3 regions of the Arthrobacter sp. 24S4-2 genome follow, and region 1 is predicted to be linked to each of the others. Evidence: riboswitches for the same ligand, from Rfam matches in the RefSeq annotation. Region 1 holds a riboswitch; each other region holds the start of a gene.
The links. A riboswitch is a leader RNA that binds a small molecule or an ion and turns the genes downstream of it on or off. The one in region 1 is predicted to bind thiamine pyrophosphate.
Positions count from the first base shown of each region.

Region 2: linked by a shared signal. The riboswitch ahead of thiC (phosphomethylpyrimidine synthase ThiC) and the one ahead of thiD (bifunctional hydroxymethylpyrimidine kinase/phosphomethylpyrimidine kinase) in region 1 are both predicted to bind thiamine pyrophosphate.
Region 3: linked by a shared signal. The riboswitch ahead of thiO (glycine oxidase ThiO) and the one ahead of thiD (bifunctional hydroxymethylpyrimidine kinase/phosphomethylpyrimidine kinase) in region 1 are both predicted to bind thiamine pyrophosphate.

Region 1 is NZ_CP040018.1:3,391,743-3,401,976, forward strand. Features, by position in the region: gene obgE (GTPase ObgE) at 1-104, opposite strand, end outside; gene rpmA (50S ribosomal protein L27) at 221-484, opposite strand; gene rplU (50S ribosomal protein L21) at 546-854, opposite strand; gene thiD (bifunctional hydroxymethylpyrimidine kinase/phosphomethylpyrimidine kinase) at 1,176-2,780, opposite strand; TPP riboswitch at 2,763-2,860, opposite strand; partial or broken gene FCN77_RS15770 (Rne/Rng family ribonuclease) at 2,965-6,236, opposite strand; gene FCN77_RS15775 (vitamin K epoxide reductase family protein) at 6,707-7,378, shown strand; gene ndk (nucleoside-diphosphate kinase) at 7,463-7,882, opposite strand; gene FCN77_RS15785 (DUF4233 domain-containing protein) at 7,921-8,385, opposite strand; gene FCN77_RS15790 (folylpolyglutamate synthase/dihydrofolate synthase family protein) at 8,388-9,746, opposite strand; gene ileS (isoleucine--tRNA ligase) at 9,750-10,234, opposite strand, start outside.
Region 2 is NZ_CP040018.1:3,509,219-3,519,452, reverse strand. Features, by position in the region: gene FCN77_RS16390 (P-II family nitrogen regulator) at 1-233, shown strand, start outside; gene FCN77_RS16385 (glucose-6-phosphate dehydrogenase) at 336-1,724, opposite strand; gene ffh (signal recognition particle protein) at 1,876-3,462, shown strand; gene FCN77_RS16375 (alpha/beta fold hydrolase) at 3,544-4,278, shown strand; partial or broken gene thiC (phosphomethylpyrimidine synthase ThiC) at 4,298-6,108, opposite strand; TPP riboswitch at 6,124-6,231, opposite strand; gene FCN77_RS16365 (amidohydrolase family protein) at 6,336-7,418, shown strand; gene FCN77_RS16360 (VOC family protein) at 7,504-8,379, shown strand; gene FCN77_RS16355 (hypothetical protein) at 8,481-8,918, shown strand; gene rpsP (30S ribosomal protein S16) at 9,102-9,524, shown strand; gene FCN77_RS16345 (RNA-binding protein) at 9,526-9,768, shown strand; gene rimM (ribosome maturation factor RimM) at 9,913-10,234, shown strand, end outside.
Region 3 is NZ_CP040018.1:3,855,700-3,865,933, reverse strand. Features, by position in the region: gene FCN77_RS17900 (DEAD/DEAH box helicase) at 1-1,349, opposite strand, end outside; gene FCN77_RS17895 (RNB domain-containing ribonuclease) at 1,640-3,112, opposite strand; gene FCN77_RS17890 (ferritin-like fold-containing protein) at 3,153-3,827, shown strand; gene thiE (thiamine phosphate synthase) at 3,866-4,573, opposite strand; TPP riboswitch at 4,600-4,720, shown strand; gene thiO (glycine oxidase ThiO) at 4,712-6,013, shown strand; gene thiS (sulfur carrier protein ThiS) at 6,010-6,246, shown strand; gene FCN77_RS17870 (thiazole synthase) at 6,252-7,073, shown strand; gene FCN77_RS17865 (4a-hydroxytetrahydrobiopterin dehydratase) at 7,134-7,490, shown strand; gene FCN77_RS17860 (hypothetical protein) at 7,585-7,887, opposite strand; gene FCN77_RS17855 (DUF3107 domain-containing protein) at 7,932-8,156, opposite strand; gene FCN77_RS17850 (TetR/AcrR family transcriptional regulator) at 8,208-8,876, opposite strand; gene moeB (molybdopterin-synthase adenylyltransferase MoeB) at 8,960-10,159, shown strand; gene FCN77_RS17840 (SDR family NAD(P)-dependent oxidoreductase) at 10,193-10,234, shown strand, end outside.

The DNA.
Region 1 (10,234 bases):
GGACCGCCCAGGGGCTTAAACTTTTCGCGGTGGACGGAGACACAACCGTGGCCGCCGGTACCGCCGGATACGTGCAGTACTACCCGGTCTACAAAGCTCGCCACGTGAATCTCCTCTGTGCTTAACCTGAACGTCTTGGACGCCCAAATTGATTGTAATGCGGTTAAAAGAACAGTGGAGCGGGCCATCATGGCCCGCTCCACCGGTTCAGATCCTGTTGTTACTCTGCAGCTGCAGCAGCCACGATGTTCACGACTCGACGTCCGCGGCGGGTGCCGAATTCGACAGCGCCGGGGGTCAGGGCGAACAGGGTGTCGTCGCCGCCGCGGCCTACGCCTGCACCCGGGTGGAAGTGGGTGCCGCGCTGGCGGACGATGATCTCGCCTGCGGAAACTACCTGGCCGCCGAAGCGCTTGACGCCGAGGTACTGGGCGTTGGAGTCACGACCGTTGCGAGTGGAGCTCGCGCCTTTTTTATGTGCCATTTGAAATGCCTGCCTTAAAAATTCTGGGGAATCTGCTGAAAACCTGAAAAGTAACGGAAGGTTACTTGATACCGGTGATCTTGACCTTGGTCAGTTCCTGACGGTGACCCTGGCGCTTCTTGTACCCGGTCTTGTTCTTGAACTTCTGGATGACGATCTTCGGACCACGAAGGTCCTGAAGGATCTCAGCCGTAACCGTTACCTTGGCCAGGTCCGCAGCAGCAGACGTGACTTTGTCACCGTCTACCAGGAGCAGTGCGGGCAACTCAATGGTGCTGCCGGCTCCACCGGGGACGCGGTTCAGGGTAACGAAGTCTCCAACGGAAACCTTCTCTTGGCGGCCGCCTGCGCGGACAATCGCGTACACCACTGGGGAACTCACTTCTCTCGACGTTTATTACTAGATTTGCGTGCGGAACCTGGGTCCAATTGTTTGGCCTGGCTCACGCTGTGCCTCAACGCCGGTGGATTCCCCGGGGGAACCCATGGATTATCCCAGGAACATTTCCGTTTGAATTCCAAACAGTCTGTTCCGAGGTCATAACCCAAGTGTTGGCGTAAGCACCGAAGATCTAGAATACGCTAATTTTGCCTTCGGCCGCAAATGAGGCTGGCTCCGGTGGTAGTACGTGATGGGCGCCACTCGGTGTATACAGAGTGCAGCCGCAACGACTTCCGGAACCGCGCCCCACTATCGTAGCGGCTCCCGGGCGCTTTCCGTGCCAGCGTGCAAACGCGGCGCGTCGAAGAAATCCACTTCGTAGCGGCACGACTGTTTGAAAGCCAGGATCATGCCCTGCCGTTCAGCTGCGGACGCGGCCCGCGCGGCGTCGTCGGTGATCCTCACTGCCTGCCGGGTAGCGGCAGCGAAGTCCTCGTCAGCGTAGGTGCGCAGCCAGTCTGCGTAGGGATGGCCGGACGGGGATCCCGCCGCCAGGAACTGCCCGTGCAGCGCGGCGCCCACTTCGGCGTACAGCCAGAAGCACGGCAGCACCGCAGCGACCAGCACCCCGTAGCTGCCGGATGCGGACGACGCGAGCAGGTGGTCCACATAGGACTTGGTCACCGGGCCCAGCCTGGCACCGACGCTGCGGGTGCTGAGCCAGTTCCGGTGGAGTTCCGACTCAACTTCCAGGCACTGCTGGGCCGACCGGGCCCAGAACAGCTGTTCGGCCTCGGTGGGGGCAAGCGCGGAAGCACGGGACAGCACGCGGGAATAGCCGTTCAGGTAGAGGGCGTCCTGGGCAAGGTAGTACGCGAAGTGCTGCTCGCTGAGGGAGCCGTCGGCCAGGGCGCGGATGAAGTCGAGCCCGTAGATTTCGTCCAGGTCCGGCCCGGCATCCTGCCGGAGTGCGGCGGCGAACTCGCCTTCCCCCGGCACGTCATGGTCACCGGGCGTCAGGTGGTGGAAGTGGTGGACCGGACCGTTGCCTGTTCCGACCGCGAGCACGCCTGACTCCCGCAGTGCCCCCTGCAGCCACGGCTTGACCTCACGCAGGGAGGCCTCCCAGTCCCCCAGCCTGGCCTGCGCCGTGGCCATGGCCGATGACAGTGAACATCCGGTGCCGTGGCTGTTCGCGGTCCTGACCCGTTCCCCGGGGACCACCACAACGTCCTGGGCCAACAGCCCCCCGGTGTTGACGAGCGCGTCCGGGCACTCCCCGCCGTCGAGATGGCCGCCCTTGACCAGAACCGTGGTGCCGGCCTGCGCGGCGAGCCGCTTGCCCTGGGCAAGTGCCGCCTCCCAGTCCCCGGCGAGGGGCTCGTTGAGCAGCATGGCCAGTTCTGCCAGGTTGGGCGTGACGAGGTCCGCCAGGGGCAGGAGCTCGCGCAGTTCCGCCTCGGCTGCCTCCTGCAGCAGCCTGTCGCCGCTGGTGGCGACCATCACCGGATCAAGGACCACGACGGCGGGACGCGCCTTCGCCAGCCAGCTGCGGACCGCGGCAATCACCGATGAGTCGCCCAGCATTCCGATCTTGACGGCGTCGATGCTGATGTCATCGCTGATGGCCTCAAGCTGGGCCGTCAGGAAGTCCGCCGGGGGAACGTGGACGGCCCGGACGCCGTGGGTGTTCTGCGCCGTCAGGGCGGTGATGGCAGCCATCCCGTATCCGCCGTTGGCGGCAATGCTCTTGAGGTCGGCCTGGATGCCCGCCCCTCCGGACGGATCGGACCCGGCGATGGCAAGCACTCTCGGAACAGGGCGCAGAACGGGGCCCGTAGCGGCTTCAAAGGCGCCTTCAAAGGCAGCTTCGGCGGCCGGAATGGGGAGGAATGATGCAGACAAAGGAGACATCCCTTCGCCGGTGCTAACCGGACAGGTTCAACGGGTGTGGATCTCAGCCGGCCCTTTGCGCGGCACCCCGTGTCAGTCCCCCAGCCTAGCCGTTTTCCTTAAACGAAACCGCGGGCACGGCCCGAAAGCGGCGTATGACTACGCCTGCCCCGGAACGCACCCGCGGTGTCAGCCAGCTGTCTGATCAGAGCTCGGAAGCCGGCACTCCGACACCCAGGATGATCGGCTCATTGGCCGGCGCCTTGGCGGGCGCCTCCTTCTTTGCCGGCTCGGGAGCCTTGGCTTCGTGGCTGTGCCCCGAAGCGGCTACCGGAGCAGTCTCGTGGTGTTCCACTGAGGTCTCGTTGGCTGCGCCCTGGGCACGGCTGGCGCTCCGGTTCCGGCGCGGACGACGGGCCCGTCCCTGCACGGCCGTGTGGTCCGTGTAGTCCGCTTCAGCAGACTGCGCCGGGGCCCGTGTAGCCGAGACCTGGGCCTGAGCCGGGGCCGCCGGCTGCTCGGCGGGAGCGGTTGGACGCTCTTCGGCCACAGTCGGCTCGCCAAGGTGCGCAAACGCCTCGGCAAGGCGGTCCAGGGTCAGGGCGACACCGCTGGCCGGTGCTTCCCCTGCGTGCTCTACGAACGGCAGCGCAACCTTCTCGCCGCCGAAGGTGAGGACGGCGGTGGGCCTCCCGGCCGCAGCGGCCTCGGTTTCCGACACCTTGGCCGGCCGCGCCTGGTCGGGAGCGGCGTGGGCCGCGGCCTGGGCCGGAGCGGACGGCGCAGGCGATGCCTGGGCAGCCAGCGCCTGGCCGGCTGCGGCGTGCGCGGCCGTTGCGGCGGGAGCGGCGTGGCCGGCTTCGGCGTCGTGCAGGTGGGCAGCGTGCGCTGCGGCGGCGATGTTGGCCAGCGCCGCGCGCGTTGCTTCAGCCTTGGCGTGGCGCTCTGCATCGGTGGGCTCGTGGTGCACCGGTGCCGGCGGCATGGCAGCAGCTTCGGCGACCGGCTGGCCGCCCTTGCCGCGGCGGCGGCTCTTGCGCTCCGTCCGCGGCGCCGGCTGGTTCTCCGTCCGCGGTACGTGATGCTCGGCGGCCACTACGTTGGCGCGGCGGTGCTCCACGGGCTCGTCGTGGGTGACGATGCCACGGCCGGCGCACGCCTCGCACTGCTCGCCGAAGACCTCCAGGAGCCCGGTGCCCATCCGCTTGCGGGTCATCTGCACAAGTCCCAGCGAGGTCACTTCAGCCACCTGGTGCTTGGTGCGGTCGCGGCCCAGGCACTCCACCATGCGGCGCAGGACCAGGTCGCGGTTCGACTCCAGGACCATGTCGATGAAGTCGATGACAATGATGCCGCCGATGTCACGCAGGCGCAGCTGCCGGACGACTTCCTCAGCCGCTTCCAGGTTGTTCTTCGTGACGGTTTCCTCGAGGTTTCCGCCGCTGCCGGTGAACTTACCGGTGTTAACGTCCACCACGGTCATGGCCTCGGTGCGGTCAATCACGAGGGAGCCGCCGGAAGGCAGGAAGACCTTGCGGTCCAGTGCCTTGTGGATCTGCTCGTCGATGCGCCAGGCCGAGAAGATGTCTGTGTCCTTGGTCCACTTTTCGAGCCGGCCCACCAGGTCCGGGGCCACGTAGGTGACATAGGCCTCGATGGTGTCCCAGGCCTCCTCGCCGGAGACGATCAGCTTGGAGAAGTCCTCGTTGAAGACGTCGCGGACCACCTTGATAGTGAGGTCGGGTTCGCCGTAGAGGAGTTCCGGAGCCAGGATCTTGGTGGAGGTGGCCTGGCCTTCGATGCCCTCCCACTGGGCGCGCAGGCGGTTGATGTCGTGCGTCAGCTCTTCCTCGGACGCGCCTTCGGCCGCGGTGCGGACGATCACGCCGGCGTCTTCCGGCAGGCGGTCCTTGAGGATCCGCTTGAGGCGGTTGCGTTCGACGTCGGGCAGCTTGCGGGAGATGCCGGTCATGGAGCCGCCGGGCACGTACACGAGATAGCGGCCGGGGAGCGAAATCTGGCTGGTCAGGCGGGCGCCCTTGTGGCCCACCGGATCCTTGGTGACCTGGACCAGCACGGAGTCGCCGGACTTCAGCGCGTTCTCGATCCGGCGCTGCTTGCCCTCGAGGTTGACCACGTCCCAGTTGACTTCACCGGCGTACAGCACGGCGTTCCGGCCGCGTCCGATGTCCACGAAGGCGGCTTCCATGGACGGCAGCACGTTCTGGACCTTGCCCAGGTAGACGTTGCCGATCAGGGAATCCTGCTGCGTCTTCGACACAAAGTGCTCGGCCAGGACGCCGTCTTCGAGGACGCCGATCTGGATTCTGTCATCGCGCTGGCGCACGATCATCTGGCGGTCCACGGATTCGCGGCGGGCCAGGAATTCGGCCTCGGTGATGACGGTGCGGCGGCGGCCGGTGTCGCGGGATTCGCGGCGGCGCTGCTTCTTGGCCTCCAGCCGGGTGGAGCCCTTGACGGACGTGACACGGTTGTTGACCGGCGCCTCGCTGATGGCGCGCGGCGCACGGACGCGGGTCACCGTGTTGGGCGGGTCGTCGCCTTCCCCGCCGGTCAGTTCCAGGTCCTGGTCGCCACGGCGGCGACGACGACGGCGGCGCGACGTCACGCCGTCGTCCGCGGTCCGGACGGTTTCCTCGTCCGCGTCCTCGTCACCGGCGGTGCCTTCGTCGGATTCGGTCTCGCCGGCGGCTTCCCGGTCGGTCACGCGGCTGCGCCCACGGCGTCCGCGGCTGCGCCGGCGCCGGCGGCCGCCGGCGTCAACATCGCCGTCGTCGTCCGATTCTTCCTCTTCAGTTTCCTCGGCGGCGGCGGGGGTGGCCGCAGGGCGGACCACGGCGCTCAGGTCGGGCGCCTGGAAAATCATGGAAGTGACAGCGCCGGGCTCAAGGAAGAGCGCACCCACCGGGCTCGCAGCTTCAGCAGCGGGTTCCTGCGCTTCGGCAGCTGCTTCTTCGTCGGTCACAGCAGATTCAGCGGCGGCGGTAGCGTCCGCAGAGGGGCAGGCTCGGCGATCGGAGCAGGCTCCGGGGACGGCGCGGGCTCGGCGTCGGCCGCTTTTGCGGGGGCCTTGGCGCGCGACGCACGGCGTCGGATCGGCTTTTCAACAACTGCGGCCGCAACCGGAGCCTCATCTGCGTGCACCGCATCGGGAGCCGCATCGGCGGGGGCGCCAGCAGCCGGAGCGGCGGCGTCTTCGGCGAATACTAGCAAGGGCTCGGCGGACTCAACATTCTTCCGGGACCGGCTGCGGCGCGCCGGGGGCTTTTCCTCAGGGGCCGCATCTGCCGCCGGTGCCTCCGCCGGCACCGCCGCTGCGTCACCCGTTTCAACAGACTCGGCCTTGGGTGCGGCCTTGCGCCTGGTCCGGGTGGCCCTCTTCGGCGCGGCGGTGGCGGCCGCCTCTTCGGTGGCTGCTGATTCTTCGTTAACGGCTAGAACCTGGTCATTATCCATATGTGGCGACACTCCTGCCCCTGACGCACCGCCACATCCGGCACCCATTGGGGCAAATATTGTCAAAACCCGCAGGCATTGACAGAAGTCAATTGAATACCCTCAGGTTCGCACCGGCAGTGGGGTGCGGCAGCCCTGGAGGGCCGGTGGTGTTGTTCTGAAACCCGTTGTTCCTCAAAGCCACAACCAGGTGCCGTCCAATGGCATTGCGGGAAAGCCGGGACCGATCATGGATCCGGAGCATGCCCTGCTCATCATTGGCGGTCTTACAAACAAGCCACCGGACCGGAATCCGAATGTGGATCGTATTCCAGCCAGCTTCATTCTCTCATACGCACAGTCAAACGCGGTGGACGCAGGGCCCGCAAGCGCAAGGTCAGGGTGCGGCTGGCGGCAGTCTGTGCGGCCCGTCCAGCCTCCGGCGTTACAATCAGGGCGAGGAGCCCTCGAGAAAAAGGACGCGACATCCCATGCCCAGCATCTCTAATTCCACGCAGGACAATACGGTGGACGGTGACCTCCGCGAGCGTGCAGCGGCCCAGGGAGGCCTGCCGCCCATGACCAGGGACAAACCCTTCGGCTGGCTGCTGGTTATCACGGGCATCATCGGCTGGCTCGCTTCGGGCGCACTCGTCCTGGAAAAACTCGCCGTCCTTAAGGATCCGAACCATGTAACGGCCTGCGACATCAATCCGTGGGTTTCCTGCGGCGCGGTCATGCAGACCTGGCAGAGTTCGGTCTTTGGTTTCCCCAACATGTTTATCGGCATCGTGGCGTTCGCCGTCGTCATCACCACCGGAATGGGCATTCTGTCCGGGGCGAAGTTTGGCCGCTGGTACTGGCTGGGCCTTCAGGCCGGGGTGACGCTGGGCTTCGCCTTCGTGGTGTGGCTGTGGTCGCAGGCCCTGTACGCCATCCACATCCTCTGCCCGTTCTGCATGGTTGTCTGGGCCGCCATGATCCCCCTCTTTGTGTGGGTCACGGTCCGGAACGTCACTCACGGAGTGGTCAAAGTTCCCGCCGGCCCCGCGAAGATCCTGGGCGACTCCGGCTGGATCGTCACGGCGCTGCTGTACGTGGCCGTCGTCGCCACGATCTTCTTCGCCTTCATCCAGGTGTTCGCCGGAACGTCAGGTTACTAAGCCAAAGAAAGAGCGCGAACTGGCAGCTAACGCCCTCAAAATCACGTTTTGAGGTCATCTGCTGCCAGTTCGCGCTGGTGGCTGCTAGTCCTGGAACCAGATCTTGATCTCGCGCTCGGCCGACTCAACAGAGTCCGACCCGTGCACCAGGTTCTGCTGGACTTTCAGGCCCCAGTCGCGGCCGAAGTCACCGCGGATGGTGCCGGGTGCCGCCGTTGTCGGGTCCGTGGTGCCAGCGAGCGAACGGAAACCTTCGATGACGCGGTGGCCCTCGAAGATCGCGGCGACAACGGGTCCGCTCAGCATGAACTCCACGAGCGGCTCGTAGAACGGCTTGCCCACGTGCTCCTCGTAGTGCTGCTCCAGCAGTTCGCGGCTGGCGTCCACCTTCTTGAGCTCGGCCAGGGTGTAGCCCTTGGCTTCGACCCGGCCAAGGATGGCACCGGTCAGGTTGCGGGTCACGCCGTCGGGCTTGATCAGGACGAGGGTGCGCTCAATGCTCACAGCTGCTCCAATGTTTTGGGGTGGGTTTCCGGGTAAGTCTACGGGGTTTGGGGGCGTGGTTCAGGCTCCCCGCCGTCGGGGTTGGCGGCCTCCCACTCGGCTTGTTCGCGGTCGCGCTGGGCGGCCTCGCGGTCAATCCGGATACCGGTACGGATGCCGTACCACCAGGCAACCGCGAAGAGAATCCCCACCACGAACATCATGGGCTCAATGAACCCGGTGAAAATCAGGACCAGCTGCAGGATCCAGCCCAGTGCCACACCCCAGGGCTTGGACAGCACGGCACAGGTCAAGACGAGCACCAGGCCCAGGACGATGCCCACCGAGAGAATCACTGCCGGAGGGAACTCGTCGCGGCGGAGTCCGAAAACCGCCAGGGTGGCGAAGAAGGCCACGAAACCTTCAAGCACCAGGACCGTGGAGGCGAACATGACCTTAGTGGAGCGCCGCTTCTTGGGCATCCCCGGACGCCACTCCCGCTGCGCTTTTGTGAGTCGGGCCATTGTCAGGCATCCGCCTTTCCGAGCAGGATCCGGGCTTCCGCCACCAGCGTGATGGAGCCTGTCACCAGGACACCGCCGGCAAGATCCTCATTGGCTTCGGCGTGCTCGACGGCCCACTCCAGGGCGTCGTCCAGCTTTTCGGCAACGTGGATGTTTTCTTCGCCGAAGCCCAGTTCCAGGGCGAGTTCCGCGAGGTCCTCGGCCGGTACTGCCCGGGGCGAGTTGGACTGGGTGAAGCAGTATTCCGCGGCGAGACCGCCCAAGGACTCCTTGAGCTGACGGAGGATCTCCTCGGCGTCCTTCTCCTTCAGGACCCCTACAACCACCACAAGTTTGGTGAAGCTGAAGGCTTCGTGGATTGCCTCGGCCGAAACGCGAATGCCCTCCGGGTTGTGGGCGGCATCCACGATGATCGTCGGCGCAGTGCGGAGGACCTCCAGGCGGCCCGGCGACGTGACCGAAGCAAACGCCTCCTGCAGGACTTCGGCGTCGAGCGCCTTCTCCGCGCCGAAGAACGCCTCGAGGGCGGCAATGGCGACGGCGGCATTCTCCGCCTGGTGCGCTCCGTGCAGCGGAACGAGCAGTTCCTCGTAGCGTCCGGCCAGGCCCTGGATGGTCACCATCTGGCCGCCCACGGCAACGGTCCGGGACTCGACGCCGAATTCCACGCCTTCAAACCGGTACGGTACCTGGACTTCGCGGGCCTTCTCAAGCAGCACCTGCGCAGCGCCGACGGGCTGTGCGGCGCTGACCAGGAAGCCTCCCGGCTTGATGATGCCGGCCTTTTCCTGCGCGATGTCTTCAGTCGTGTCGCCGAGAAGGTCCGTGTGGTCCAGCGAAATGGGTGTCACCACGGCCACCTGCCCGTCACCGACGTTCGTGGCGTCCGTGATACCGCCCAGGCCCACCTCCATGACGGCCACGTTGACCGGCTGGTCGGCGAAGACAGCGAACGCCAAGATGGTCAGGCACTCGAAGTAGGTCAGCCGGGGCTGGCCCTCGGCCTCAAGCTCGCCGTCCACAATCTGCAGGTACGGCCGGATCTCGTCCCAGATCCGGACGAAGGTCTCGTCCGACACCGGCGCGCCGTCAATGCTGATCCGCTCGGTGACCTTGGACAGGTGCGGGCTCGTGTAGCGTCCGGTGCTGAGTCCGTGGGCACGCAGGCCGGCCTCGATCATCCGCGCCGTGGACGTCTTGCCGTTGGTGCCGGTGACGTGGATGATCGGGAACGCCTTGTTGGGCTCCCCCAAGACGTCCATGGCCCGGAACAGAGGCGCGAGCCGGGGTTCCATTTTGTTCTCCGGCGCGCGCCCCAGCAGTTCGGCGTAGACGCTCTCCACGGAAAATTCGTCGGTCATTGCTTAGGCCCCTACTTTTTCAACGGTGATCTGCGGTTCTGCGGAGTCTCCCGCAACGGTTTCAAGGTCCACCGTCAGGGTTTCGGTCCTGATGAGTCCTGCATTGGCCTCCAGCGCCTCGATGACGTTCGGCGCGGCGGCCACGGTGGTGCGGATCCGGTCGCTGACATTGAGTCCGGCGTCCTTGCGGGCCTGCTGGATGGCGCGGACCATGTCCCGGGCAAGGCCCTCGGCTTCCAGTTCCGGGGTTACCTCGGTGTTGAGGACCACGAACCCGCCGCCCGGCAGCACAGCAGCAGCGCGGGAACCGGCTCCCTCCGCGGCTTCCGCCACGACCGTTTCCAGCGTGTATTCCGGAGGTTCGAGTTCGAGGCCGCCGGCGGTGACCACTCCGGCGTCGCTGACCGACCAGTCGCCGGACTTGGAGCCCTTGATGGCCTGCTGGACGTTCTTGCCTAGGCGCGGACCGGCTGCCCGGGCGTTGACCA
Region 2 (10,234 bases), 120 kb from region 1:
ACGGCAGGCAGCGCGGCTACACCGAGGTGTACCGCGGGGCTGAGTACAACGTGGACCTTCTTCCCAAGATCCGCGTAGAGGTGCTGGCCACGGACGAACAGGCGGACGACATCCTGGATGTCATCATCGCCAGCTCCAACACCGGACGCGCAGGCGACGGCAAGGTCTGGACGGTGGACGTCTTTGAAGCTGTAAGGGTACGCACGGGTGAACGCGGCTCGGCCGCGATCTAGCCGACGGCAGATCCAGCCGACGGCAGATTTAGCCCAAGGCAAACGCAAAAAGCGGGCCCGGTACCTCAAAGGTGCCGGGCCCGCTTTCATTGCGTGCAATTCCTAGGCGGGCCAGCCTTCGGGGCCCGCCGTTCCGGCGGAGTATTCCTCCAGCGGAACACTGCCGCGTGCCCATGCTTTGAGCACCGGCTCAATGATCCGCCAGCAGTCCTCGGCAGTGTCCGCCCGCACGGAAAGCAGGGGGTCGCCGGTGAGGACACCCTCGAGGACTTCACCGTAGGGGAGCAGCTCGGAGGCGCTGAGTTCGGCATTGAGCGTGGTCCGGTCGAGGCTGAGAATGTTGCCCGGCCCGTTCACGTCGACATCGAACTGCAGGGTGTCCGGACCGAAGCCGATCCGGAGCTGATTGGGCGAATCGACGCCCGTGAACCCTTTGGGCAGATGCGGGACCGGCTTGAAGGTGACCACGGCTTCCTTGCGCTTCGCCCCGATGGCTTTGCCGGAACGGAGGATGAACGGGACGCCCTGCCATCGCCAGTTGTCGATGTCCACCTGCACCTCGGCCAGGGTCTCCGTGTTCCTGGACGCGTCCACGCCGGCTTCTTTGGCGTAGTCCGGGACCTGCCGCCCGTCGATGGACCCGGCCACGTACCGGGCACGCCGCGTGCTGGACCGGTACGGCGCCTTGATGCTGCTGGCGCGCAGGAGGGTGGCCACAGCGTCCCGGAGGTCACGCTCGTCAACGGAGGCCGGCGGCTCAATCGCCATCAGCGCCATGATCTGCAGCAGGTGGCTTTGGATCATGTCCCGGAGCGCACCGGCGGCGTCGTAGTAGCGTGCGCGCCCCTCCAGTGCGAGGTCCTCATCAAAGATGACCTCCACCTTTTCGATGTAGTCCCGGTTCCAGGCAGGTTCCAGAAATGTGTTCGCGAAGCGCAGGCCCAGGATGTTGAGTACCGTGGCCTTGCCCAGGAAGTGGTCCACGCGGTGGATGTGGTCCTCCGGGACCAGCGCCGCCAGGGTTACGTTGAGGTGGCGGGCGGAATCCTCGCTGGACCCGAACGGCTTTTCCATCACCAGCCGGGTGCCTGCGGGAACCTCCTCCGGGGCCAGCACCTCGCACGCCTTCTGGCTGACATGGGGAGGAAGGGCAAAGTACACGGCCACCGGCGCCTCAAGGCCGGACAGCAGCGAGGCAAGCTCCCCGCCCGCGGTGACGTCAAGCTGGTGATAGGCGGTCGCTCCGGCGATCCGCTTCAGCTCGCGTTTGCCGGCGGCGTCTGCCTGGGAGTTCGCATCGGCAAAGGCTGTTTCGACGCGTTCCACCCATTGGTCCGGGGTCCAGGGATCCGAGCCTGCGCCCACGAGCGTCAGCCCCTCGGCGCGCCCCCTGGCCGCCAGCCGTGCGAGACCCGGCAGCAGCAGCCGTCCCGTGAGGTCGCCCGAAGCGCCGAGGATCAGCAGGGTTTTTACAGTTGTTTGGCTCGTCACCCTGCCAGCATGCCATCTTGAAGGCCTGTCTTGGTACCCTAGATAGTCGAGTCCCGTTGTCGAGGCAGTTGGTTCAGACCAACAACAGTCACGACACTGGCGTGCCGCACCGGCCGCCAGCTGTAGATCCACTGAAAGAAGTGCACGGCGCGTGTTCAATTCACTCTCTGACCGGTTGACAGCAACCTTCAAGAACCTCCGTGGCAAAGGCCGCCTCACCGAGGCGGATGTTGACGCCACCGTCCGCGAAATCCGGCGAGCACTGCTGGACGCCGACGTTGCCGTGTCCGTGGTGCGCGAATTCACGGGACGGGTGCGCGAACGTGCCCTCGGCGCCGAAGTTTCCGGGGCACTGAACCCGAGCCAGCAGATCGTGAAGATCGTCAATGAGGAACTCGTTGAAATCCTCGGTGGCGAGACCAGGCGCATCCGCCTGGCCAAGACCGGTCCCACCATCATCATGCTCGCGGGCCTCCAAGGTGCCGGCAAGACCACCCTTGCCGGCAAGCTCTCCAAGTGGCTGAAGTCCCAGGGCCACAGCCCCATGCTGGTAGCCTGCGACCTCCAGCGGCCCAATGCCGTGACGCAGCTTCAGGTTGTTGGCCAGCGCGCCGGCGTGCCGGTCTTTGCTCCGCACCCGGGCGCCACCTCCACCGAACTGGACCACCCGGCCGGCGACCCCGTCGCTGTTGCCCGTGCCGGCGTCGATGAGGCGCGCCAGAAACTGCACGACGTCGTCATCGTGGACACCGCCGGACGGCTCGGCGTGGACGCCGAGATGATGGAGCAGGCCCGGCAGATCCGCCGTGCCATCGTTCCCAACGAAGTGCTGTTCGTCGTCGATTCCATGATCGGCCAGGACGCCGTCAACACGGCGCTTGCCTTCGACGAGGGCGTCAACTTCACAGGCATTGTGCTCTCAAAGCTCGACGGCGATGCGCGCGGCGGTGCTGCACTTTCGGTCGCGTCTATCACCGGCAAGCCCGTCATGTTCGCCTCGACCGGTGAAGGCGTTGATGACTTTGAGCTGTTCCACCCGGACCGCATGGCGTCCCGCATCCTTGACATGGGTGACGTCCTCACCCTGATCGAACAGGCTGAAAAGTCCTGGGATAAAGACGAAGCAGCCCGGATGGCGAAGAAGTTCGCCGACCAGGAAGACTTCACCCTGGACGATTTTCTGGCCCAGATGCAGCAGATCCGCAACATGGGCTCGATGAAGAAGATGCTCATGATGATGCCGGGTGCGCAAAACATCCGCCAGCAGCTGGAACAGTTCGACGAACGTGAAATCGACCGTGTGGAAGCGATTGTCCGCTCCATGACACCGCACGAGCGCGTTGCCCCCAAGATCATTAACGGCTCCCGCCGGGCCCGCATTGCCAAAGGTTCGGGCATGCACGTTTCCGACGTCAATGGCCTGCTGGAGCGTTTTGCCCAGGCGCAGAAGATGATGAAGAAGATGGCGGCCGGCGGAGGTATGCCCGGGATGCCGGGGATGCCCGGCATGGGCGGTGGCGGGCCCCGCAAGGGTGCCAAGAACGCCCCCAAGAAGAAGGCCAGGTCCGGTAACCCGGCCAAAGCTGCGCAGGAACTCCGCGAAGCCGAGGCCAGGCGGGCGAACGCCGGCAACGCGCTGCCTACAGGAGCCTCGTTTGGCCAGCAGGGAGCTGATTTTGATCCGTCACAGCTCAATCTGCCCAAGGGCTTCGACAAGTTCCTCGGCGGGAGCAAGTAGTTCCTGGCGGCGGAGTTTCCGGCACGGGCAACTGTGATGTCGTCGGGCTGTATTGTCCGGCGTTTGCCATAGGGTTGGGGCATGTTTAAGCAGCGCGTAGTGTTCGTCCACGGTTCGGGGGCCTTTGGGTCCGCGGCGTGGCCCAAGCAGCACGGCATGGCCCTGGACTACGACGCCCTGTTCCTGCGCCGTCACGGCTTCGATGCTTCGGCCGAGCCCCTTGAATCGGACTTTCAGGCCGACGCCGACATTGTGTTGGGGGCCCTGGCGGACGAAGGCAGGGGAGCGGCCGGCGGGCACGTCGTCGCGCACTCCCAAGGGGCCATCGCCGCTATGATGGCGGCCGTGGAACGCCCCGACCTCGTGCATTCCCTGGCGCTGGTGGAGCCCGCCTGCCTGTCCCTGACCGCCGAACTGCCGGCCACCGCTGCGCACCGCGCCCTGATGCAGCCCCTTTTCGAGGTCCGGCACCAGCTCGGTGACGACGATTTCCAGCGCGAGTTTGTCCGGCGGGCCTTTTCGGTTCACAGCCAGGAGCCGGCCACGCCGGAGGCCCGAAGCGCCGCGCGCCGGCTCCGGCTGCAGGCACCCCCATGGGAAGCGCCGCTGCAGATAGTTCCGGGAGTTCCCACGCTGGTGCTCACCGGCGGGTGGGAACCGCTGTACGAGGAAATCGCCGGCTACCTCCGGGAGACCGGTGCCCTGCACCGCGTTGCCGCGGGCGGACACCGGCCCCAGGACTCGGTGGAGGGCGACCGGTTTATCCGGTCGTTCATCGCTGACGTCAGCCGGCGTCAGCACTCACACGCGTCGTAGCGGATCCCATCTCCTCAGGCTATTTCGAGGCGGTCTGTTTCGCGTTCGGAAGCTGCAGCTCCGGCAGGTACACCTTGCCGCCCGCGGCGAGGAATTCGTTGCTCTTCTCCCGCATGCCGTCAGCCATTTTCGCGAGTGCGGCCTGGGCTTCAGCGGAGCCGTATTCGTCCCGGATGTCCTGGCTGATGCGCATGGAGCAGAACTTCGGACCGCACATCGAACAGAAGTGGGCCGTCTTCGCCGGCTCGGCGGGGAGGGTCTCGTCATGGAAGGCCTCCGCCGTGACCGGGTCCAGTGACAGTGCAAACTGGTCGCGCCAGCGGAATTCGAACCGGGCTTTGGACAGGGCGTCGTCGCGCTCATGCGCGCCGGGGTGCCCTTGGCGAGGTCGGCCGCGTGGGCGGCGATCTTGTAGGTGATCACACCGGTCTTCACGTCGTCCTTGTTCGGCAGCCCGAGGTGTTCCTTGGGTGTCACGTAGCAGAGCATGGCTGTGCCGTAGCGGGCGATTTCCGTAGCGCCGATGGCGGACGTGATGTGGTCGTATCCCGGTGCGACGTCCGTGACCAGCGGGCCGAGCGTGTAGAAGGGGGCTCCCTTGCAGAGTTCCTGCTGGCGTTCCACGTTTTCGCGTACCAGGTGGAACGGTACGTGGCCCGGACCTTCGACCATCACCTGGACGTCGAACTCCCAGGCGCGCTGGGTCAGTTCGGCCAGGGTGTCCAGCTCGGCGAACTGGGCGGCGTCGTTGGCATCGGCCGTGGCCCCGGGGCGCAGTCCGTCCCCTAGGGAGAACGCGACGTCGTACTTGGCGAATATTTCACACAGCTCGTCGAAGTGCGTGTACAGGAAGTTTTCCTGGTGATGCGCGAGACACCAGCCGGCCATGATGGCGCCGCCCCGGGACACGATCCCGGTGACCCGCTTGACTGTGAGCGGAACATATCGGAGCAGCACCCCGGCGTGGATGGTCATGTAGTCCACGCCCTGTTCGCACTGCTCGATCACGGTGTCGCGGAAGATCTCCCAGGTGAGGGCGTTGGCCTCGCCGTTGACTTTCTCCAGGGCCTGGTAGATCGGTACCGTGCCGATCGGGACCGGGGAGTTGCGGATGAGCCATTCCCGGGTGGTGTGGATGTCGTCGCCGGTGGACAGGTCCATCACCGTGTCGGCGCCCCACTGCGTGGCCCACTGCAGCTTGTCGACCTCTTCTGCGATGGAGCTCGTAACGGCCGAGTTGCCGATGTTGGCATTGATCTTCACGAGGAAGGCCTTGCCGATGATCATCGGTTCGGATTCCGGGTGGTTGATGTTGTTGGGGATGATTGCCCTGCCGGCAGCCACTTCGCTGCGGACCAGTTCCACGTCGCAGTTTTCGCGGAGGGCTACGAACTGCATCTCGGGCGTCACCACACCCTGGCGGGCGTAGTGCATCTGGGTGACAGTCTTCCCGTCGACGGCGCGGCGGGGCACCGGCTGCGCACCCTTCCACTCCGCGGAGGCGGCACCGCGGCGCACGGCCGACTTGCCGTCGTCGAGCAGGTTCCGTTCCCGGCCGCTGTAGGGCTCGGTGTCACCCCTCGATTCGATCCACCGCATCCGGAACGGCTCCAGCCCCACCACGGGGTCGCTGCCGGGCCCGGCGGTCCGGTAGACCTGGAATGGGCCGTTGGCTGAGCCGTCCGGGGAGTTCTCCAAGGCAATCTCGGTGACCGGCACCCGGATCCCGGTGTCCTCGTCCGCGATGAACGCCAACGAGTGGGACTTCAGGGACTGCGTTTCAATCGTGCCCGAACTTCCGGCGGCAGTCTCATTTTGGGCAGGGAACAGCTGTGTTTCTTGCGTATTCACGGAATACTCACTTCCTTCGCCGGCATTACCCGGACAGGTTCAACGGTCGCAGGCTGCATCAGCCCGATCTCAGCCCCTGCAAGGGCACCCGTGTGGTCGTAAACGAAGCTACCACACGGCCGCGGGGCTATGCCCTGCTGTGCCGGGTGTGACAGCGGCAGGCATCGGCCGGCCGGTTGCGGGGCCGGCCGGATTAGGCTTGAGGCATGGCTGGCATCATCGAATTCACCGGGACCGTGCTCATCGGTCCCGACCGGGAACGGCACGGGCTCTGGTCCGTCGACGGACGACTGACGTTCAACCGGCCGCCGGCACCGCCGGACGCGGTGCTGGACGGGTGGGTGCTTCCGGGCCTGGTGGACGCGCATTGCCACATTGGCCTGGGCCCCGGAGGTGCAGTGGACGACCACACGGCCCACGCCCAGGCAATGACGGACCGCGACGCCGGCACCCTCCTGGTCAGGGACGCCGGCGCGGCCAGCGACACCCGCTGGCTGCAGCGCAGCCCGGACGCCCCGCGGATTATCCGGGCCGGCCGGCACATCGCCAGGTCGCGCCGATACCTGCGGGGCCTGGCAGTTGAAGTCGATCCGGACGGACTGGTGGAAGCTGTGCGCAAGCAGGCGCTCGCCGGTGACGGCTGGGTCAAACTGGTGGGGGACTGGATCGACCGCGACTCCGGTGACCTCGCCCCGTCGTTTCCGGCCGCCGTGGTGCGGGACGCCATACGCGCCGCCCACGACGAAGGCGCCAGGGTCACCGCTCACTGCTTCGCCGAGGACACGTTGGATGACATGCTGGACGCCGGCATCGACTGCATCGAGCACGGAACGGGCCTACTGCCGCGGCACCTGCCCCGCTTTGTGGAACAGCGGGTCCCCATCGTTCCCACGCTGATCAACATCGCGACGTTCCCGGAGATCGCAGACCGGGCGCAGGGGAAGTTCCCGCGGTACGCAGCGCACATGCGGGCGCTGTGGGAGCGGCGGAATGAGCGGATCCTGGAAGCGTTCGAGGCGGGGGTGCAGATCTTCGCCGGGACCGATGCGGGCAGCGTTATCAGCCACGGCCGCATCGTTGACGAGGTCCATGCGCTCAACGCAGCGGGCCTGCCGGCAACCGCGGCGCTGGACGCGGCGACATGGGCGGCGCGGGACTGGCTGGGGGCGGACGGCATTGCAGAAGGTGCCAGCGCCGACGTCGTGCTGTGTGAGCAGGACCCCAGGACGGATCCGGCAACCCTGCGAGGGCTCAGACACATCGTGCTGAGGGGCCGGCAAGTCCGTTAGGAATAAATTGAAGCTTCAAGTAATTTAGCTTTATGTATATCGTCGCCGAAAACCGGTGACGGAGTTCCGGAATTCGGGAGTTGCCATGACCGCAGAATCCAGCAGCAAGGACCTGCTGCCCGCCGACCTCACCATGGGCACTGTGATGCTCAAGGTGGGGGACATGAAGCTGATGACGGACTATTACCAGCGGGCGCTGGGGCTTGAGGCCGTGGCTGAGCAGGACGGCGGCGTGTACCTTGGCCGGCGCCGGAAGCCGCTGGTCCACCTGGCGCCGGCACCTGGCCTGAACCTGCCGGGGAGGGGTGAAGCCGGTCTCTTCCACACCGCCCTGCTCTTCGCTGACAGGGCTTCGCTTGCTGCCACAGTGGCCTCCGCAGCCCGGTATGAACCCCGGTCCTTCACGGGAAGTGCAGACCATCTCGTCAGCGAGGCCTTCTACTTCAATGACCCCGAGGGCAACGGCATCGAGCTCTACTGGGACCGCCCCCGCGAAGACTGGTCCTGGGAGGGCGACAGGGTGGTCATGGATAGCCTTGCCCTGCCCCCGCAGCGGTTCCTGCAGGAATACCTGACCGAGGAAGCGGTGAGCGGCCAGCGCGAGTCCCGGGCCGGCGTCGGGCACGTCCACCTTCAGGTGGGCGACGTCCAGTCGGCCCAGGACTTCTACGTCGGCACCCTTGGATTCGAGAAGACCGCCGGTTGGCATGGGCAGGCACTGTTCGTCTCGGTCGGCGGGTACCACCACCACATGGCCATGAATGTCTGGAACAGCAGGGGTGCCGGGCCCCGGAAGGACACCCTTGGCCTGGGAGAAGTCCTGATCGAGGTGCCGGAGGGGGACGATATCGGGGCTCTCGCCGACCGCCTTAAGGTTGCCGGCATCCGGTCGCACCACACCGGAGCCGAGCTGCGTTTCGATGATCCGTGGCGCAACCGGATCCGCGTTGCGGTGCGCTGACCAGCGCGTCCTTCTGGGTTAGGCTGAATCCGGAAGGCCCCGGGAGTCGCGTGGCTGCCCGTCAGGACCACCACACCGCCGACGGAATGAGGATGATTTCCATGGGATTCACCGAAATCTTTGTTTCCACCCACGATGAAGCACTCAAGCGCGCGGGGGCACTCGACGGCGGGGGACCCGCAGCCCCTGAGGCGCTCCGGATTCCGGACATCACTGATTTTGAAATTGAGCAGCTGGGCGATCTGGCCGGAGCGGCCGTGCACGCCTCAGGCGCGGACTATGAACTTGCCATGGTGGACGTTGCCAGCGATTCCCTGCTGGGCGTGCCGGCGGCCATGGTGCGTGCGCTGGCCGAACTGCTCAGCTACGAAACCGAGGGTGAAGGCAATGTCCTGGAGGATGTGGCTTCGCGATGGGCGGCCGAGGAAGACATGCCTTTCGGGTCCGTGCAGGCCCTCGGCTATGTTCAGCGGCTTGCTCGGCTGGCGAGCAGCGTGGATCCCAACACCCGTACGGGGCTCTACGTCTGGTCGTCTTGACCCGGCCGGGGTGTGTCAAGTCGAAATCCCGGCGCCGATCTGGCACAATGAACAGGTACTTGATCTGCGTGGCCCCTCTCTCCGCGTCTGGATCCTGTCCTTAAGAACCCCCCAGTATGGCCCGCCCCACGGGTGCAGAACGGCGGGTTCGACCCCGTTTCAGAAACAGGAGTGACCACAAAAGTGGCCGTAAAGATTCGCCTTAAGCGCTTTGGTAAAATGCGCGCACCGTACTACCGCATCGTCGTCATGGACGCACGCTCCAAGCGTGATGGCCGTGCCATCGAAGAGATCGGCAAGTACCACCCCACCGAAGAGCCCTCGTACATCGAGGTCGACACGGACCGTGCCCAGTACTGGCTCGGCGTCGGCGCACAGCCGTCCGAGCAGGTTGCCGCGATCCTCAAGATCACCGGTGACTGGCAGAAGTTCAAGGGCCTCCCGGGCCAGGAAGGCACCCTGAAGACAAAAGCTCCGAAGGACGCCTTTGTCACCCCGGAAAAGGGTTCCGTGATCATCCCGGAAGCCATCACCAAGAAGGCCAAGAAGGACGACGCAGCCGAGGCCCCCGCCGACGCTGAAGCAGAGACCGCCGAGGCTGAGTAAATTGCTGGCAGAAGCGCTCGAACACCTTGTCCGGGGGATCGTTGACAGTCCTGAGGACGTCAAGGTCAGCGCCAAGAACAACCGCCGCGGGGACACCCTCGAAGTGCGCGTTCACCAGGACGACCTTGGACGGGTGATCGGACGCCAGGGCCGCACGGCACGCGCATTGCGCACTGTCGTGGCGGCGCTGGCCGGTGGCGAACAGGTCCGGGTCGACGTCGTCGACACCGACCGCCGCCGGTAAACGCCTCCGCAATATTTGTCTCAAGTCCGGCCCCTTCACCAGATTACGGTGGAGGGGCCGGACTGTTTTCAGCACCAAGGCGGGCGCGGCAGCAGCACCCGCGCAGCAGACCAGCACAGAACGAATCCCGAAACAGAGGAACAGATGCAGCTTCAGGTGGCACGAATCGGCAAACCGCACGGCATCCGCGGCGAAGTGACCGTCCAGGTCCTGACCGACGCGCCGGAGGACCGCTTCATCCCGGGCACGGAGTTCCGTGTTGAGCCCGCGTCGGTGGGGACCCTTACCGTGGACAGCGCCCGCTGGAACAAGGACATCCTGCTGCTGGGTTTTGAGGGGATCGAGACCCGGAACCAGGCCGAAGGCCTGCGCGGGGCCAGGCTGTTCATCGAAACTGAAGAGCTCGACGAGGATGACGACGAGGGCTGGTACGAGCACGAGCTCGTCGGCCTCGAGGTGCGCGTTG
Region 3 (10,234 bases), 460 kb from region 1:
GCATCGACACCGGCCAACACGCGCTTGTCGCGGGGCAGGCGGCCCTTGGTGCCTTCGGGGATGTCCAGCTCTTCGAACAGGTGCGGCGAGGAAGAGTACGTTTCCACCGGCTCGGGCACGCTCAGGCCCAGGGCCTTGTTGATCAGGCCCCAGCGCGGCATGTCGTCCCAGTCAACGAAGGTGACGGCGGTGCCCTTGTTGCCGGCGCGGCCGGTGCGGCCTACGCGGTGCAGGTAGATCTTCTCGTCTTCGACGCACTGGTAGTTGATCACGTGCGTGACGTCGTCGACGTCGATGCCGCGGGCGGCGACGTCCGTGGCCACGAGGACATCCACCTTGTTGTTGCGGAAGGCACGGAGGGCCTGCTCGCGGGCACCCTGGCCGAGGTCACCGTGGATGGCCGCCGCTGCGAAGCCGCGGTCCACGAGTTCCTCGGCCACCTTGGCGGCGGTGCGCTTGGTCTTGGTGAAGATGATGGTGCGTCCGCGGCCGCGGGCCTGCAGGATGCGCGCGACGACCTCGATCTTGTCCATGCTGTGCGCACGGTAGATGAGCTGGCGGATGTCCCGCTTTGTGAGGCCCTCGTCGTCCGGGTCGGCGGCGCGGATGTGCGTGGGCTGGGTCATGTAGCGGCGGGCCATGGCGATGACCGGGCCCGGCATGGTTGCCGAGAACAGCAGGGTCTGGCGTACCGCCGGAGTGCCGGCAATGAGCGTCTCGACGTCGGGCAGGAAGCCGAGGTCCAGCATTTCGTCGGCCTCGTCGAGGATGACGATCTTGACGTTCTTCAGGCTCAGGTGCTTCTGCTTGTACAGGTCGATCAGGCGGCCGGGCGTGCCCACCACGATTTCGACGCCTTTCTGCAGGGCGTCGACCTGGGGCTCATAGGCGCGGCCGCCGTAAATCGTGGCGATGCGGGCGTTGCGCTTTTTGGCGGCGTTTTCCAGGTCCTTGGCAACCTGGACGGCCAGTTCGCGGGTGGGCACAATCACGAGTGCCTGCGGCGCGCCGGGGACTGCCAGCTTGTCGAAGCCGGGGTCGTCCCGGCCCACGACCCGCTGCAGGGCGGGAATGCCGAAACCCAGGGTCTTGCCGGTGCCGGTCTTGGCCTGGCCGATGATGTCGTGGCCGGCAAGGGCCACCGGCAGGGTCATGGCCTGGATGGGGAAGGGGTGGGTGATCCCGGCATCGGCCAGGGACTCCACGATGTCGGCGCGGACGTTGAAGTCGGCGAAGGACTTCTCCTCGATCTCGTGCGGTTTTTCGTCCGAGATGATGGTTTCTTCCGGCTCGATCGACTCTATTCCGGAGTCGTCGATCAGAAGTTGGTGCGTGTGCAGTTCGCTCACAGGGGAGTTTCCTTCTTCATTTGGGCATTGGCGCTGCCTGCTCAACGGGGCCGGCCGAAAAGGCCGTTCCGGAGCACGCTCGGGCGCGCAAGCAAATCCAGTGGAAGCCGATCGCGGGCTATCTAAATGCTGGCACTGGTGACCAGCGGGTGTATCTCAAGATCGCGTAGGGGCGGGCTTGTTGAATTCGAAAATCAAGGAAATCAACGACCGGGCATCCATTACTACTCATTCAGTCTAGCTGTTGAGTGCAACCATCCCCGACTGGCGCCCCCGGCACGCCGCGTAAGTCAGCCCACCAGCTCCAGCTTGATCTCACGCGTGGCGATGTCCGAGGAAAGCAACCGGACCCGGACGGTGGTGCCGGATTCAAGCTCGCCGGGGCACCTGGCCGTCACCGCCGGGTCCGCGATCTGTATGATGCCGGACGGTCCGTTGCCGTTCCCGTTGCCGCCGTTCCCGTTCGGCTTGCCCGGTTTCGAGCCCGAGATGACCACCGCGTCGAACTCCTGCCCGATGTGGTTGATCAGCAGCGCGGCCCCCACGGTGTCAAGGGCCAGGCGCTCCATCCGGGCCGCGAGCTGGTCCGACCCGGCCATGATTTCAGGCAGGGAGGGGAGTGCCTCGCGTGCCCAACCGGGAACAGCGGTGCCGTTGCTCAGGGCTTCGCAGATCACCAGGACGAAGCGGTCGATCAGCCGCCGCAGCGGGGCCGTGGTGTGCGCGTAGGCCGCACCGATGGCCGACTGGATGGCGTCTTCCGGAACAATGCCGTCAAAAGGTGTGTAGCCGGCGCCCCGGAACAGCATGCCGGCAGAGTGCAGGATGGCCAGCTGCCGCGGGTCGGTGGGATCAAGGGACCGGAGATACTCGCCGTAGCTGGCCTCGCCGTCCCACGGCTTTCCCAGTGCGTGCGTCTGCCGCTTGAAATGCAGCAGGGAGCGTTCGTCCGGTGCCGGCATTGTGCGCAGGATGCCCACCTTGCCTGCAAGCATCAGGTCCGCTGCGGCCATGCCTGTCATCAGGGAGATCTGGGCGTTCCAGTCCTCCACGGGCAGTGGAGGCGCCGCGACGATGTGGTAGCCGCCGTCGGGCAGCTGCTGGATTTCCTGGTCCGGCATGTTCAGGCTTGCGCCGCCGCGCAGCCTCTCCAGTTCCACGCGCTTCAGCCCCACTTCCTTCAGGAGCTGCAGGACCGGAGCGGCGCGGCCGGAATCGAGGTCCTCCTGTACGTTCCTGTAGCTGAGCTTCGCCCGGCTCCGGATCTTGGCCCGGCGCACCAGCACGGACTGCACGTGCGCGGCCGCATCCAGCTCGAACTCCCAGACAAAGGCGGCGCACAACTGGCCGGCAAGCAGGCTGCCGGCGTGTTCGCTGATGGCTTCCGGGTGGAGCGGAATCCGCCCGTCGGGGGCGTAGAAGGTCTGCCCGCGGCGGCGGGTTTCGGCGTCGAGCGCCCCGCCCGGCGCCACGAAGGAGGGCACGTCGGCGATGGCATAGAGGACCTTGTAGCCCCCGCCCGTCCGTTCAATGAAAAGAGCCTGGTCCAGGTCAGTGGAGGATGGCGGATCTATGGTCACGAATTCCACGGCGGTGAGGTCGGATTCCGGCATCTTATGGTCCGCGACAGCTGCCAGGGCATCCTTCAGTGCGTCCTCGGGAAAAGGCCCGGGAAGCTCAAGCTCCGTTCGCAGCGCGTTCAGCGCCTCGCTCAGACGGTTGGTCTGTTCGTGGACACTCGGAGTCAGGTGATGATGTGACACGAAGTCAGGTTAGCTCGATTTGCGCCATTAGTCTTGAATGATGAGCTCATCCCCGGCAGACACCGCTCGCTACAACCGTTTCGTGTCAGACCTGTTTGGAATGATGGCCTACGGGGAACTGTCGGCGTTTGAGCGGTTCTCGGCGGATGCGCGGTACTCTCCGACTCTCCACGACCGCGCCGTGCTGGGCAGGATTGCCGTGGTGGAGTTCCGGCACTACGAGCTGGTGAATGCCCGGCTGCAAGCGATGGACATCGACGCCGAGGACGCCATGCTGCCGTTCCAGGCGGCTGTTGACTATTTCCACGAGCGGACGCGCCCGGCCGACTGGTACGAATCGCTGATGAAGGCCTACGTAATCGACACGGTTTCCGCGGACTTCTACCGCGCCATCTCGAGGTATGCGGATGCAGGCACGCGGGAACTCATCGAGCAGATCCAGGATTCCGAGGAGACGACGGAAGTGCTTCGCGAACGGCTGAAAAGCGCTTTGGCCGATGATCCCCGGCTTGCGTCCCGCCTTGCCCTGTGGGGCAGGCGGCTCCTGGGCGAGGCCCTGACGCAGGCGCAGCGCGTCAGCTACGAGCACGCCTTCCTGGGCGGCCTGATCGCCGGCGAGGACGACGCCGCCGCGAAGGAACTCGTGGGCGGCCTCATCACCGGCCTGGCCGGAAACCACTCCAAGCGTATGACTCAGCTCGGCCTGACCGGCTAGCGCCTGACCGGCTAGCGCCTGACCGGCTAGCTTCGCAGCTAGGCGGCGTCGAGTGCCTCCAATAGCGACCGCGCCGCCCCGGCGGGGTCGTCGGCGTCGGTGATGGCGCGGACCACCACAATGCGCCGGGCTCCGGCCGCAACCACCTGCTCAACGTTGCCCAGGTCGATTCCTCCGATGGCGAACCAGGGGAGGAGCGGACTGTCAACCGTGCCCTCAGCCGCGCTGGCAGCTGTTTTGGCGGGTGTTTTGCCGGTGGCCCTGGCCGCGTAGCGGACCAGGTCGAGGCCCACGGCGGCACGGCCGGGCTTGGTGGGGGTTGCCCACACCGGCCCGACGCAGAAGTAGTCCAGCCCGCCGGGCCCCGGCGAAGCGGCGACCGCAGCGTCGATCTGCTCCGGGCTGTGGGTTGACAGCCCGATCACGGCGTCATCGCCGAGGATTGTCCGGGCCGAGGCGAGCGGAAGGTCCTTCTGGCCGATGTGGAAGACCGGCGCCTCGGACAGGGACGCAATGTCCGCCCGGTCGTTGACCGCCCACGGCCTGCCATGGCGGCTGGCGGCCGCCTTCAGCACCTCCAGCAGTTCGAGCTCCTCGGCGGCTTCAATGGTCTTGTCGCGGAGCTGGATGATGTCAACGCCGCCGGAATATGCGGCATTAACAAAGTCTTCGAAATCGCCCCTGTCCGCACGGGCATCGGTGCACAGGTACAGGCGGGCGTTGGTGTGGACGGCTTGCTGGGTCATGGCACCAGCCTAGTTCCTCTAAACTGGGCAGGTACCGCGGGAGCCCGCTGGAGCTGTCACAAAGCTGCAGGGCTGAGAGGGCGTCAGAGCCGACCGCTTGACCTGATCCGGTTAGTACCGGCGTAGGGAAGGAATCGAATGTACCCCCAATCAGCACCTGACGGCCCTTCTGTGCGCGGCCGGGATATCCGGGTGGACGTCGCCGTGATAGGCGGAGGGGTCATCGGCCACGGCATCGCATGGGAAGCGCTGCAGTCGGGACGGTCCGTGGCCCTTATCGACGACGCTCCCGGAACAGGTGCGAGCTGGGCCGCGGCCGGCATGCTGGCGCCCGTCAGCGAACTCCACTACCAGGAGGAAGAACTCCTGGAACTCATGCTCCACTCTTCGGGCCTGTGGCCCGCGTTCGCGGCGGGACTTGATTCACGCGGGCCTGCTGCCGGGGGCACCGGTACCGGATACCTCACGACGTCGACCCTCGCCGTGGGCGCCGACGCCGCCGACCGCCGGGCGCTCGCCGACCTGCGAGGCGTCCAGCAGGCCAGTGGCCTGACGGTGGAACCGCTGACGGTCAGGGAGGCAAGGACCCGGGAGCCGCTGCTGAGCCCGGGCATCTCCTGCGCGTTCAACATCCCGGCGGATCATCAGGTGGATCCCCGCAAGCTCCTGGTCCGCATTGCTGAGTCCCTTCCTGGCTCCGCCGTCCGTGAGCCGGCCGCCGGGCTGCTCTGGGAGGAAGGACGGGTCAGCGGCGTCCGCCTGTCGGGGGGAAATGCCGTCCGCGCCGGGGAGACCATCGTTGCCAACGGACTGGGTTCCGCCGCCCTCGACGGGTTGCCCGCGAGGCTGAAGCTGCCGCTCCGCCCCGTGTACGGCGACATCCTGCGCCTCCGGGTTCCCGGGTACCTGCAACCGCTGCTCACGTCCACAGTCCGTGGCATGGTCCACGGGGTCCCGGTGTACATCGTTCCGCGGCAGGACGGAACGGTGGTGATCGGCGCCACCCAGCGGGAGGACTCCCTTTCTGGCACTGGCACCGCGGACCGCGGAGCCGGAAACGCGGCTCCGGCGCACTCCGGCGTTTCAGCCGGCGGCGTCTACCAACTGCTCCGCGACGCCCAGGTGCTGGTGCCCGCCGTCGCCGAACTGGAACTGCTGGAAGCCACGGCGAGGGCCCGTCCGGGAACCCCGGACAACGCGCCGCTTCTGGGACGGGTTGCCGCTGCCGATACCGGCCGGGACATCGCAGGGCTGATCATCGCGACCGGTTTCTTCCGGCACGGCGTCCTGCTCACACCCGCGGCGGCGTCCATCTGCCGGCAGCTCATGGACGGCAACGCCGACCCGCGTTGGGCGCCGTTCCGGCCGGACCGGTTTTCCCGCCGTCCGGCGACGACGGCAGACTTTGTCACAATTGACCCGAACAAGGAAACAGCATGAACATCAAACTGAATGGCGCGGTCCACGCTGTCGACGACGGCGCTTCGGTCACCACCCTCATCAGCCAGGTCACCGGTAGGAACCTCGCCCCCAACGGGCAGGCCGCCGACGGCCGGAAGCTCGGAGTGGCGGTGGCCCGGAACTCGGAGGTGGTGCCCCGGAGCCAGTGGTACGTCACCGCGCTCACCGAGGGCGACGACGTCGAACTCGTAACAGCAGTACAGGGAGGTTGAGCTTCATGGCAGGAACAACGGTTGCCGGCGTCACCGGGGCAGCGCAGCACGCGGTAGCAGATCCCTTCATCGTGGACGGTGTCCCGTTGGGATCGAGGCTGATCATGGGCACCGGCGGCGCGCCCAGCCTGGACGGCCTCGGCGCGGCACTGATCGCGTCGGGCACGGAGCTGACCACCGTGGCCATGCGCCGTTACTCGCCGGCTGAAACAGGTTCGCTGTTCCAGCTCCTGGTGGACCACAACATCCGGGTCCTGCCCAACACCGCGGGGTGCTTCACCGCCAAGGACGCCATCATGACCGCTGAACTGGCGCGCGAGGCCCTGGAAACGGACTGGGTAAAGCTCGAGGTGATTGCCGATGAGCACACCCTCCTGCCGGATGCCGTGGAACTGGTTGACGCCACCGAGCAACTCGTGAACCGCGGGTTCAAGGTGTTCGCCTACACCAACGACGACCCCGTGCTGGCGCTGCGGCTGGAGAACCTCGGAGCCACCGCGGTGATGCCGCTCGGTTCGCCGATCGGCACCGGCCTGGGCATCCTGAACCCGCACAACATCGAACTGATCGTTTCCCGGGCCTCCGTTCCCGTGGTGCTGGACGCCGGTATCGGCACTGCGTCCGACGCGGCGCTTGCCATGGAACTTGGCTGCGACGCCGTCCTGCTGGCCACCGCGGTCACCAGGGCACAGAATCCGGCCCTGATGGGGGAGGCCTTCAAACACGCCGTTATCGCGGGTAGGCTGGCGAAAGCGGCCGGCCGGATCCCGCGCCGCGAGCACGCCCTGGCGTCGTCGGCCATGGAGGGCCGGGCTGAGTTCCTGTAGGCCCGGCGGCATCCGCCGGCACTAGGGAGCGGGCTCATTCCGGACCACCAAGGAGCCACCGTGACCGGCAAGGAAGACACTCTCACCCGACCGCAGATCGACGCCGCGCTGGCGGACCTCCCCGACTGGCTGTACCGGCTGGGAGGGCTCGTGACCGTCTATAAGACGCCGACGGCGGCCGGGGCGCTTGAGCTGATTGCCGCCGTCGGACGATTGGCTGAAGAGCAGAACCACCACCCCGACCTCGACTGGCGGTTCAACCGGGTCTTTATCCGTTTCACCTCCCACGACGCCGGCACCGAGGTGACCCGGCGCGACGTCACGGCAGCCGCGGCGGTCAGTTCAGCGGCCGCCGCCGTGGCAGCGATCGCGGAACCGGGCCGGTACCCGACCGCGGGGATCGCGGAGCAAGGCTGAATCCGGCCCGGCACCGGAGAAGTCAGCAGCCGGCGCCTTAATGAGCCGTGACCACGCACCCAACGGGGTGGTCACGAATGCCCAGGATCGTTGGTTAGAGCCTCAGCGCGGCGGTCAGGTGCCTGGTGTCGTGCAGCGCGCGCTTACGGCCCAGGTACACTGCCGCGGCGAGGGCCGCCCCGGTACCCAGAACCATGGGCAGCACCCACGGTATCCACGTCAGGCCGGGCTGGTATCCCAGTCCCGCGGCCATGAAGATGATCCAGCTCAGCATCCCCACGGCCGTGGCCACCCCCGCCGGCATTGCGATGCCGTACCTCGCATGCCGCCGGTCGTTGGCCCAGACAACAAAGCCGGCGGCCACGGTGACCAGCGTCACGATTACCAGGGAAAGCATTTCTGAACTCCTTGCTGCAGGGCGGCGGGGGTGGCCACGGGTGCCTAGAGCTGGCCGAAACCGACGCGGCGGGCTTCTTCTGCCCCGATTTCCACGTATCCCAGGACGTTGGCAGGAATGATGACCACGCGGCCCTTGTCATCCGTAAGGCGAAGTTCGGTGCCCTTGGCCATGGCGTCCCCCACCAGCGTGGCAACAGCGTCAGCATCCTGAGCCGATTCCAGTACGATTTCGCGGCCGATGTTCTGAATGCCGATCTTTACTTCCACAGCGAGGCCTCCCAGCCAATCAAAGTTCTAAAGGTGTTCTCTATTTGTAGTCTAGGTTTCCTTGGGGAAGCGCGAGATTCCGCGCCAAGCTAAACGATAGATGAGGTCGCTGGCCACATCGAGGTCCAGGTTGCCGTCGGTTTCGAGCCAGTAGCGCGCGCTGACCTGGGCCATTCCTGCCAGTCCGCGCCCCAGCAGCTGGGCCTCCAGCATGGGGAGCTTGGTGTCCTCGGCGATGACCCGCGCAATGGCGTCGGCAAAAGTCTTGTTGAATGTTTCGAGCCTGGAACTGACGTCGCTGTCATTGATGAGGTCCGATTCAAATACCAGGCGGTGGGCCTGGTCGTCGCTGGCAATGAAGCGGTAGTAGGCGCGCATGACCGCCTGGACGCGTTCGTCGTTATCCTTGGTGGAATTCAACGCCGCCATCATGAGCCCGGTCAGCGTGGTCAGGTGGCTGTCCAACAGCGCCAGGTAGAGCTCGCGCTTGGACGGGAAATGCTGGTACAGCACCGGCTTGCTGACGTGGGCGGTTTCCGCGATCTCATCCATGGCGGCGCCGTGGTACCCATTGGCAACAAAGACTTCCTGGGCGGCGGCAAGCAACTGGGCGCGGCGTTCATCACGGGGGAGCCGCGCCGAACGTGCACCGGCGGCCTTGGGCTGCCCTGTTGCTGCCTTCCCGGCCGGAGTCCGATCAACCGGTGCCTGGTGAACCACTGTTGGCCTTCTTTCGTTGCAGTTACCTACACTTTACGCGCGGGTAATATGACCTTGCGGCATCTTCGGGCATACATTGAAGTATGGCTTCCATGATCACCGCAACTGCTGTCCCTGCAACCCTGGCTCCGCTCGTGGAACCGGCCGATGCACTGACTGCCGAAGAGGTGGAGCGCTATTCCCGACACCTCATCATTCCGGAAATCGGCACGCTGGGCCAACGCAGGCTCAAGAACGCAAAAGTCCTGGTCATCGGCGCCGGCGGGCTCGGCTCACCGGCCCTCCTGTATCTGGCGGCAGCTGGTGTGGGGACGCTGGGAATCGTCGACGACGACGCCGTTGACCTCAGCAACCTGCAGCGCCAGGTGATCCACGGGGTTGCCGACGTGGGCCGCGCCAAAATCGAGTCGGCCCGTGATGCCATAGCTGCGCTGAACCCGCTGGTGGACGTACAGCTCCACAACGTACGGCTTGACGCCTCCAACGCGCTGGAGCTGTTCGCCGGTTATGACCTGATCGTGGACGGCGCGGACAACTTCGCCACGAGGTACCTGGTCAACGACGCCGCGGCAATCCTCGGGAAGCCCTACGTGTGGGGCTCCATCTTCCGGTTCGACGGACAGGTGAGCGTGTTCTGGGAACAGCACGGCCCTACCTACCGCGACCTGTACCCGGAGGCCCCGCCTGCCGGTTCGGTGCCGTCCTGCGGCGAGGGCGGCGTGTTCGGCATGCTGTGCGCTGCCGTGGGGTCGCTGATGGTGACCGAGGCAGTCAAGCTGATTACCGGCGTCGGGCGTTCCCTGCTGGGGCGTGTGGCGCTGTTCGATGCCCTCGGCGGCAGCTGGCGCGAGATCAAGGTGGCCCGGGACCCGGAAGCGGAGCGGATCACGGAACTCACCGACTACGAGGCGTTCTGCGGAATCGTGCCCGAGGAAGCGACGGCCAAGGAAAACACCGTCACGGCCACACAGCTGGCCACCATGCTGGCTTCCCGCGAAGCCGGCCTGAAGGACTTCGAGCTCGTGGACGTCCGGGAATCGGGCGAACACGACATCGTCAGGATTAACGGTTCCGTCCTGATCCCGCAGGGCAGGATCCTCGCGGGTGAGGCGTGGGCCGAGCTTCCGCAGGACAAGGACATCGTGTTCCACTGCAAGGCCGGTACCCGCTCCGCCGCTGTCCTGGCCGCTGCCCGCAAGGCAGGATACCAGCGGGTCAGCCATCTCGACGGCGGCATCCTCGCATGGGTGCGCGAAGTGGAGCCCGGCAAGCCGGTCTACTGACCCGTCCCGCCCCCGCCCGAGAAAGGCACGGCCATGAGCCAGGACAACAGCAGGACTCCGCAACGCAAGACCGGT